DNA from 3 places in the Trinickia sp. genome. Region 1 is predicted to be linked to each of the others. Evidence: predicted binding sites of a transcription regulator. Region 1 holds the regulator's gene; each other region holds the start of a gene.
What was found. Region 1 encodes FNR, which switches genes on or off when oxygen is low (the NO sensors DNR and NnrR bind a similar motif). Its sites were predicted from a motif close to TTGATNNNNATCAA; they were not measured.
Positions count from the first base shown of each region.

Region 1 (3,274 bases):
ATCGGCTCGGAGGCGCCTGGCTACGATCCGAACCTGGTGCGCGATGCGCTTTTCGAGCAGGGAGCGCGCGTGGTCGACGAAGCGATCGAGAAAATGAAAGCGGCCGACGTTACCGGCACGCCGCGCGTGGTCGAGACCAACCCGCTTCGCGACGATATTGCGCATACGATCTTGCGTGTCGCCGAGGAGTGGCCGGCCGATCTGATTGTCATGGGTACACATGGGCGGCGCGGGTTCCAACGCCTCATGCTCGGCAGCGTAGCGGAACGCTTCCTGCGCATTTCGTGCTGTCCGGTTCTCCTCGTTCCGGCCAGCGATGCGGCGGCCGGTGAAAGTTGAGTGCCGGCCCGACGGCACGGCGGCATCGATCCGGCACGCCGAGGCACCGACGAGCCGCGGACTCCCGTCAGAGTTTGCCCGTTGCGCCGCGGGCCACTTCATCGTGGCGCACGAGCAATACCGGCAGTTCCACCGAGCGCAGCAACGATTCGGCAACGCTGCCCAGCAACACGCGGCGCACGCCATGGCGACCATGCGTTCCAATGACGATGAGTTCCGCCTCACATTCCGCGGCGACGCGAGCAATGACCGAGGCCACGCTTTCGCCGTACGCGTCGACGACACGCGGCGTGCCCTCGACCCCTCCCGCCTTGAAGACTTCTTCGGCTTCCTCGAGCGCCGCGGTCGCCGCCTCGATCGCCTCGGGGCTCGCGCCCTCACCGCCCTGATAGACCGCACCAACGTCCACCAGTTGCGGTGCGTGCTCCACGACGCAGACCGCGACGATCGACGCGCCCGAAGCGCTGGCAATCTTTACGGCCTCGTCGAGCGCAAGACGCGCTGCGCGGCTGCCGTCGATGGCAGCCAGAATACGTGTGTACATGATGGTTCTCCGGGGCACAGGCCCACTGCATCGATCATTGATGCAATAAGTGTGCGACCCGCCAGGCCTGCGCGCCTTGATGCCGATCAACGAGCGATCGGGGGGCGTCGGCAGGCCTGACGAATGAGCCGATTCCTGGCGCGACCGTAGGAAAATGCTTACAAAGCGCCGTCGATACCTACCCCAGTTTCGTATCGCGCTGATATTTTTTTCGCGGGGCGCTGGCCATACTCACTGCCATGAAGGATCACGTGCGTGCTGCCGCGCGCGCGTCACTGGCGGAGGCCACCATGTTGCTCGAACTGGATTTCCCCCGACAAGAAGGCCCATCCCCGGCCCCGCAGGAGACGTCCGGGGGTGCCCACAGTCGAAAGCTACCGTCGCCTGCCAAGGAGGGCTGCGCGTCCTGCTCGCTGCGCTCGGCCTGCGTCCCGGATGGGTTGACCGCTCAGGAAATCGCGCGCTTCGATGCGATCGTCAACACGACGCGGACCATCAAGCGCGGCGAAGCGCTGTACCGTACCCACGATCCGTTCGAGAGCATTTATGCCGTGCGGGCCGGTTCGTTCAAGACCGTCGTCATGCACCGCGATGGCCGAGAGCAGGTCACGGGTTTTCACCTTGCGGGCGAAGTGCTCGGGCTCGACGGTGTCTGTGCCGAACGACACAGCAGCGATGCGATAGCCCTCGAAGACAGCAGCGTATGCATCATGCCTTATTCGCTACTCGAGTCGATGTGCACGGAATCGAAGCAGTTGCAGCGGCAAATGCTGCGCACGATGAGCAGCGAAATCGTGCGCGAATCGTCGCTGATGATGCTGCTCGGCACGATGAGCGCCGAGCAGCGCGTCGCCACGTTCCTGCTCAATCTATCGAGCCGCATGAAGGCGCGCGGCTACTCGGCCGCCGAATTCAACTTGCGCATGACGCGCGAGGAAATGGGCAATTACCTCGGCATGAAGCTCGAGACAGTCAGCCGTATGTTCTCCAAATTCCAGCGCGACGGGCTGCTCGAAACTCACGGCAAAAAAATCCGCATCGTCGATCTGACCGCGCTCGAAGCGGTTTGAGCCCGCCGATATACGCCCTGGGGTTGCGTCAATCGCCGGTCGTCAACACCGCGGCGCCGGTGAGGCGGCCCTCGCGCAAGTCGGACAGCGCCCGGTTGGCCTCGCGCAACGGATAGAGCGTCGTCTCGATGCGCAGCGGCACCTGGCCCGCGATCCGCATGAACGCGTGTCCATCTTCGCGCGTCAGATTTGCGACCGATACAAGGCGCCGTTCGCCCCAGAGCAGGTCGTACGGAAAGGACGGAATCGCGCTCATGTGGATGCCGCCGCAGACCACGATGCCGCCTTTGACGACGGCGGCCAGTGCGGCGGGCACGAGCGCACCGACCGGTGCAAAAATAAGTGCCGCGTCGAGCGGTTCGGGCGGTGCGGCATCGCTGCCGCCGGCCCAATGTGCGCCGAGTCGGCGAGCGAGCTGCTGCGCGGCCGCGTCGCCGGGCCGCGTGAACGCATAGACGATCCGCTGCTGATGGCTGGCCACTTGCGCCACGATGTGTGCGGCCGCTCCGAAACCGTAGATGCCGATGCGCCGGGCGTCGCCGGCCATCGCGAGCGTGCGATATCCGATGAGGCCCGCGCACAATAGCGGCGCGGCTTCCGCGTCGGAGTAACGAGCCGGTATGGGCAGACAATAGCGGCTATCCGCGGCAACCCACTCGGCATACCCACCATCGAGCGTGTAGCCCGTGAACGCCGGCCGATCGCACAGATTTTCTCGGCCGCCGCGGCAGTAGCGGCATTGCCCGCACGTATGGCCGAGCCAGGGCACCCCGACGCGCTCGCCCAGCCGGAATTCGGTGACGCCCTCACCCAGGCCCGCGACGACACCGACGATTTCGTGCCCCGGTACGACGGGCGTCTTGGGATGGGCCAATTCCCCGTCGACCACATGCAAGTCGGTGCGGCACACCCCGCATGCGCGAATGCGGATCAACAATTGCCCGGGGCCGGGCGTCGGATCCGGCAACTCGCGCTCGCTCAAGTGCGGGGACCGGCCGTCGAATACCATCGCGCGCACGTCGTTGTCTCCCGGTGCGAGTCAAGCGTCGTGAAAACGGAAAAACCCGCTATGCAGCAGCACCGGCTTCTTGCCGAGTTCTTGCAACAATTCGCGAGCGGCTCGTTCGATGGCATGCCGATGCTTTTCGAACGCCGCAAGGACATCCTCTTCCCGGAGCGACTGGGCGCCAAAGTGGTCTTCGAGCGCCTCCGCGGTAATTGCGCATTGGACGCGCTCGCCATCGACGAGCGCCGGGAACGCGAGCACCAGGTCGCGGCCGCAGTACTCCGGAGCCTCGATCGGAAAAGAGATATGCATAGC
Region 1 covers NZ_JBMRBK010000079.1:175,597-178,870, reverse strand. The annotation lists gene ACO1XS_RS22840 (universal stress protein) at 1-339, shown strand, start outside; gene ACO1XS_RS22835 (universal stress protein) at 407-883, opposite strand; gene fnr (fumarate/nitrate reduction transcriptional regulator Fnr) at 1,174-1,953, shown strand; gene ACO1XS_RS22825 (zinc-dependent alcohol dehydrogenase family protein) at 1,982-2,971, opposite strand; gene ACO1XS_RS22820 (DUF1488 family protein) at 2,993-3,271, opposite strand.

Region 2 (3,274 bases), on a different contig from region 1:
CCGAGATGATGAGCGACGCCGCTCGCGATACGCTAGGTTGGAGCGACGATTGAAGCATATGTCGCCTGCCCGTACAGCCGAAACCGGCGCCCGCGCATCGTGGAGGCGCGCCGCGCAAACGGGCGTGCGGCTCGCGTTCGCAGGCTCCATCGCTGTCGCGTTCGTATGCGGCATTGCAGCCGGTCTCGCTCGCTTCGGCATCGCCCTGCCTCCCCACGCGCTGTCGAGCGCTGCTTGGCACGGTGTGCTCGTCCTGCCCGTCTTCTTCGGCGCAGTCGTCAGTCTCGAGCGCGCGGTCGCGCTCCGGGCAGGCCAGCACCTCTGTGCCCCCGCGTGCGCAGCCGCCGCGGGCCTCGTGCTGCTGGCCGGCGCGCCGCCCGCCTGGGCCCAGGCTCTTCTGGTCATCGCGGCGACGGCCGCGCTTGCGAGCATGGCCGGGTTGCTTCGCCGGCAGCCGGCATTGCATCTTTTCGTGCTCGCGCTCGGCGTGTCGAGTTGGTGGGCAGGCAACGTTATGTGGCTCGCGACTCAGGCACCGCTGCAGGCCGTGCCGAATTGGCTGGCGTTTCTCGTCTTGACGATCGCGGCCGAAAGACTCGAGCTCACGCGCATGCGGCGAACCCCACCGCGCGCGCGGGTGACGTTCGTCGCCATCGCCGTCGTCATCTTCCTCTCAGCCGGTGCCTCGCCGTATGCGCCGGAGCCCGCGTTGCGCGCATTCTCCGCAGCGCTGGTCGCACTGGCACTATGGCTGACCCGCCATGACGTCGCGCGCGTTACCGTGCGTCAGCGCGGACTCACGCGTTTTATTGCCGTCTGTCTGTTGTCGGGCTATGGCTGGCTCGCATTGAGCGGGGTGCTCGGCTTGTTCGGTTCATGGGACGCCGGGCATCCGTGGCACGACGCGGCGCTGCATGCGCTCACGCTCGGCTTCGTCATGTCGATGGCGCTCGGGCACGCACCGATCGTCCTGCCGGCGCTCACACGGCTGCGCGTGCGTTATCGCCCTCTCTTCTATCTGCCGCTCGCTGCGTTGCATGCGGCGCTCGCCCTGCGCATCGGCGGCGCGCTCGCGCAGGCATTTGTGCTACACCGCGCCGGCGCAATCGGCAACGCCGCGGCGCTGGCACTGTTCATCGTCGTCATGTTCTCGTCGATGTCACTTCCACTCAGGAGTCCGCAATGACCAATGCCAATCCCAATACGACCTATGCCTTCGATGTGCGCGGCATTGCGAAGCGCTTGCGCCACGCCGCCATTTTCGGGGCGCTCGAAACGCTCGACCATGGGGAGACCATGCGCTTCATCAACGACCATGATCCTCTGCCGCTGCTGAATCAAATGCAACAGCGGTACGGCGATCAGGTCCACATCGAATACGTGGAGCGCACACCGGAGCGTGTCGTGATCGACTTCGGCATCAGGCTCGCGCCGAACGAAAGCGCGGCGCCCGCGCAAGCGTCGGCTGCCGGATGCGCAGGCGGTGGAACCGGCGCGTGCGGTTGCAGCGGCTAATGGCGAAGGGCAATCGGCCGCGCGCCATGCTCGCGGCCGGCTCATAACTTAACGCAGGTCAAGTAGACGCAAGAATGTAGGCGAGCGGCGTTGACCACGCTATATGTAGTGCATACGATGAGCAACATCACAATATATTGTGCTCATCGAGGCTCACATGGACCACGGACCGATACCCGCTCACCTTCTTCAAGCCGGCCGCCACGCACACGCCGCGCAGGCGCAACGGCATGCCAAACCGCAAGTCGACGTGGCCTCCGCCATCGAGGAGTATCTCGAACGCCGCGATTGGCGCGTCAATGCCAACGCAAATCAAGGCTATTCGCTCGGCGGCCTGATCCTCAACATCTCGGGCAAGCTCGTCGCGAACTACTGGCTGAGCCACGTCTATCCGCCCGCCGTCGGCCAGGCCCATCGCGACGCCGACTTGCACATCCATGACCTCGACATGCTTTCGGGCTATTGCGCGGGTTGGTCGCTGCGCACGCTGCTCACCGAGGGGCTCAACGGGGTGCCCGGCAAGGTGGAAGCGGCACCGCCCAAACACATGTCGAGCGCAGTCGGGCAAATCGTCAACTTTCTGGGCACGCAGCAAAACGAATGGGCCGGCGCCCAAGCGTTCAGCTCGTTCGACACCTACATGGCGCCGTTCGTGCGCAAGGATCGGTTGAGCTACGAGGAAGTGCGCCAATACGTTCAGGAACTCATCTACAACCTGAACGTGCCGTCGCGCTGGGGCACGCAAACGCCGTTCACGAATCTCACGTTCGATTGGGTGTGCCCCGAAGATCTACGCGAGCAAGTGCCGGTCGTCGGCGGGAAGGAAATGGACTTCCGCTACGGCGATCTGCAGGCCGAGATGGACATGATCAATCGTGCCTACATCGAAGTGATGCAAGCGGGCGACGCGAAAGGACGCGTCTTCACGTTTCCGATTCCGACTTACAACATCACGGCCGACTTCGATTGGGACAGTCCGAACGCCACGCGATTGTTCGAGATGACCGCGCGCTACGGCCTGCCGTATTTTCAGAACTTCATCAACTCGGAATTGAAACCGAACATGATCCGGTCGATGTGTTGCCGGCTGCAGCTCGATCTGCGCGAGTTGCTCAAGCGCGGCAACGGCCTGTTCGGCTCGGCCGAGCAGACCGGATCGATCGGCGTCGTGACATTGAACTGCGCGCGGCTCGGCCATCTTTATGCCTGCAACGAAGGTGCGCTCATGGCTCGCGTCGACGCGTTGCTCGAACTCGGCAAGGAGAGTTTGGAAATCAAACGACGCGTGATTCAGCAACTGATGGATAACGGCCTCTTTCCGTACACGAAGCGTTACCTCGGCACGCTGCGCAATCACTTCTCCACGCTCGGGGTCAACGGCATCAACGAGATGATCCGCAACTTCTCGGCCGACGCGCACGATCTGACGACCGACTGGGGACATACCTTCGCTGTCCGCCTGCTCGATCGGGTCCGCGCGAAGATGCTCGCGTTCCAGGAAGAGACCGGGCATATGTACAACCTCGAGGCCACGCCGGCCGAGGGTACGACATACCGCTTCGCCAGGGAAGACCGCAAACGCTATCCCGGCATCCTGCAAGCAGGCACCGCCGACATGCCGTACTACACGAACTCGTCGCAGTTGCCGGTCGGCTTTACCGAAGATCCGTTCGAGGCGCTCGAGCATCAGGACGACTTGCAGCGCAAATACACGGGCGGCACGGTCCTGCATCTTTATATGACGGAGCCGCTGTCGTCG
Region 2 covers NZ_JBMRBK010000041.1:92,525-95,798, reverse strand. The annotation lists gene ACO1XS_RS11600 (metal-sulfur cluster assembly factor) at 1-53, shown strand, start outside; gene ACO1XS_RS11595 (hypothetical protein) at 59-1,186, shown strand; partial or broken gene ACO1XS_RS11590 (DUF2249 domain-containing protein) at 1,183-1,425, shown strand; gene ACO1XS_RS11585 (ribonucleoside triphosphate reductase) at 1,673-3,274, shown strand, end outside.
Region 2: the regulator FNR is predicted to act here: its motif matches at 1,564-1,577, upstream of ACO1XS_RS11585 (ribonucleoside triphosphate reductase).

Region 3 (3,274 bases), on a different contig from region 1:
GCGCTGGCTGAAGAACGCGAAGCGCTGCTTGCCTCCGAGCGGGCCGCGCGCGCCGAGGCCGAACGCGTTTCGCGCATGAAGGACGAATTCGTCGCGATGCTCTCGCACGAATTGCGTACACCCTTGAATGCGATCATCGGTTGGACGCAGGTCCTGCTGCGCGATGCAAGCGCGTCCGAATCCGTTCGCAAGGGGCTCGAGGTGGTCGACCGCAATGCGCGCGCCCAGGCGCGGATGGTCGACGATCTGCTCGACTTTTCGCGGATTCTCGCCGGCAAGCTGCGTCTCGATGTCGAGCGCGTCGATCTCGTCGATCTCGTCGAATATGTCATTCGCTCGCTCGGTCCCGGCGCGCTCGCGAAAGAGATTGTCATCGTGCCTGCGCTCGAACCCGACGCCGCGATGCTTGGCGATCCCGCGAGGCTGCAGCAGATCGTCTGGAATCTGCTGTCGAATGCGGTGAAGTTCACGGGCAAGGGCGGCAGCGTCGAGGTCGCGCTACGCCGTATCGACGATGAGGTCGAACTGACGGTGGCCGATAACGGTCAGGGCATCACGCCCGAGTTTCTACCGCATGTGTTCGAGCGTTTTTGCCAGGAGGACTCGAGCATCGCGCGGCAGCACGGGGGGCTCGGGCTCGGACTCTCGATTGCCCGGCAGCTCGTCGAAATGCATGGCGGGCGCATCGAGGCGCGCAGCGATGGCGCAGGCATGGGTGCGGCGTTTGTCGTGCGCTTGCCGGCGAGCGTCGCCAAGCTTGCTCATACCCCGCTCGACGAACCGTTGCCGGATGTGACGCCGCCCGCGCTGGCGGGCTTGCAGGTGGTCATCGTGGAGGACGAGCCCGACGCACGCGACCTCGTGTGCCGTGTGCTCGAGGAGCGCGGCGCCAAGACGCGCGCGTTCGGGCATGCGCTCGACGCGCTCGAAGCCTGTATCGAGGCGCCGCCCGATGTGATCGTGAGCGACATCGGCATGCCGGGTGTGGACGGCTATGAATTCATTCGCCGCTTGCGGACGTGGGAAGCGCCGCGCGGGCGCGTGACGCCGGCCGCCGCGCTGACGGCATTCGCACGCAGCGAGGACCGCAGGCGAACGTTGCTCGCGGGATTCCAGACGCACTTGGCGAAACCCATCGATCCGCTGGAACTCGTCGTGGTCGTCGCCGCGCTGGCGGGGCGGGCGGCATCGTTTTCGGGTGGGGAAGCGGGCATGTAAAACGGGGGCCTGCCTTGGCAAGGGGGGCGAGCGCTACTACGCGCGCCATGCGCCGCTGCGGTCGGGCCGCACGTATCTCACGCATGCGATTTACGTGCAAGCCGCACGAGCGGCTGCTCCCGCGCCGCCAACCCCAGCACGCGCGACAGCTTGGCCTGCTCCGCGGCGATGTCCGCGAGCGTGTATTGGTCCAGCACGCTCTTGACGAAGGTGCCCGCGTGCAATGCCGAGCACCTCGGAAAGCTCAGCGATCGTGACAAGCTCGTCCGAGCGAACGGCCGCATACATCAGTACGCGCAAACTGTAATCGGTGAAGTCCGTCAGTCTCATAGCCAAGCCTATAAAGGCGATTCATTGTATGTCTTTTGTGGCGGCATTCGGGCGTGAAGTCATACCCACGTTGGGTTGCGCGAGCGAGGGAGAAACCGAAGATTGATGACATACATCAAGTTTGCCGTGACCGGCGATTCGATAATGGTCGAAGGTCGGCATTGCCGCCGGGCCATGCACTTCGACGGGAAAGGGATATGTCAGCTCATTCGGCGCAAAGCCACGCAGCATCAGCGAGCGTTGCCGAGCCGGACTTCGGCCGCTTCGCCGGCCTCGAAATATCGGAAGCGTTGATCCGTCGTTTCGACAACGCCGGTCCGCGATATACCTCTTATCCGACGGCCGACCGCTTCGTGCCGGGGTTCGACGAGGCGACGTATCGCCGCCATCTGGCCGAGCGCGCCGACACGGCCGCCGCCGCGCCGCTATCGATCTATGCCCATCTGCCGTTTTGCGAGTCGCTGTGCTATTTCTGCGCCTGCAACAAGGTCATTACACGCGAACACGGTCGCGCAGCGGAGTACCTCGACTACCTGCTACGCGAGATCGCGATGGTTGCGCCGCAGCTCGGCGGTAATCGATCTACTGCGCAACTGCATCTGGGCGGCGGCACGCCGACGTTTTTCAGCATGACGGAGCTGGGGCGCCTCGTCGATGCGTTGCATCGCCACTTCGCCTTCGAGCCCGACGCCGAAATGGGCATCGAAATCGATCCGCGCACCGTCACGGCAGACACGCTTTCGTCGCTCGCATCCCTGGGTTTCAATCGCACGAGCTTCGGCGTGCAGGATTTCGATCCCGCCGTGCAGCATGCCGTCAATCGCATCCAGCCGCTCGACATGGTCGAACGCGCGTTGGCGGCGAGCCGCGATGCGGGGTTCGAATCGATCAATGTCGATCTCATCTACGGGCTGCCGCGGCAATCCGTCGCAAGCTTCGATCGCACGCTCGACGAGGTCATCCGTCTCGCGCCCGACCGGATCGCGCTTTATAACTACGCACACCTGCCGAACCGTTTCAAGGCGCAGCGGCTGATCGACGCGAGCGAGCTCCTGCTTGCCGAAGACAGGCTACATATCTTCATGCACGCGACTCGTCGGCTGCTCGATGCGGGCTACGTCTATGTCGGCCTCGATCACTTCGCGAAGCCCGGCGACGAACTGAGCCGCGCGTTGCGCGACGGGACGTTGCACCGCAATTTCCAGGGCTATACGACGAAGGCCGAATGCGACCTCGTCGGCTTCGGCGTCTCGGCAATCGGCAAGATCGGTCGCGCCTATAGCCAATCGACGCGCTCGGTGAAGTCGTATTACGGGCATTTGGACGCGCAGCGTTTGCCCGTCGAGCGCGGGCTGACGCTGAGTCCCGACGACCTGCTGCGTCGCGACGTCATCATGACGCTGATGTGCAGCATGCCGCTCTCGTTTCGCGCGATAGAGGCGCGCCACGGGATCGAATTCGCGCGCTACTTCGCAGATGAGATCGCCGCGCTCGCCCCGCTCGGCGAGGCCCAGCTCATCGATGTGGGCGACGACGCGATTCGCGTGCTGCCGAAAGGGCGCTTGTTCGTGCGCGCCATTGCGATGACCTTCGACAAATACCTTGGGCGGCCCGGCGCGGCCTCGTATTCGAAACTGATCTAGGTCGATGGAGCATGCGAATGCAAAGAGCAAAGATTCGCGTCCAGGATTTCCTGGCGAGAATGCCGCTCTTCAACGAGCTGTCG
Region 3 covers NZ_JBMRBK010000041.1:85,702-88,975, forward strand. The annotation lists gene ACO1XS_RS11540 (ATP-binding response regulator) at 1-1,218, shown strand, start outside; gene ACO1XS_RS11545 (hypothetical protein) at 1,296-1,478, opposite strand; partial or broken gene ACO1XS_RS11550 (Rrf2 family transcriptional regulator) at 1,426-1,548, opposite strand; gene hemN (oxygen-independent coproporphyrinogen III oxidase) at 1,746-3,191, shown strand; gene ACO1XS_RS11560 (Crp/Fnr family transcriptional regulator) at 3,209-3,274, shown strand, end outside.
Region 3: the regulator FNR is predicted to act here: its motif matches at 1,654-1,667, upstream of hemN (oxygen-independent coproporphyrinogen III oxidase).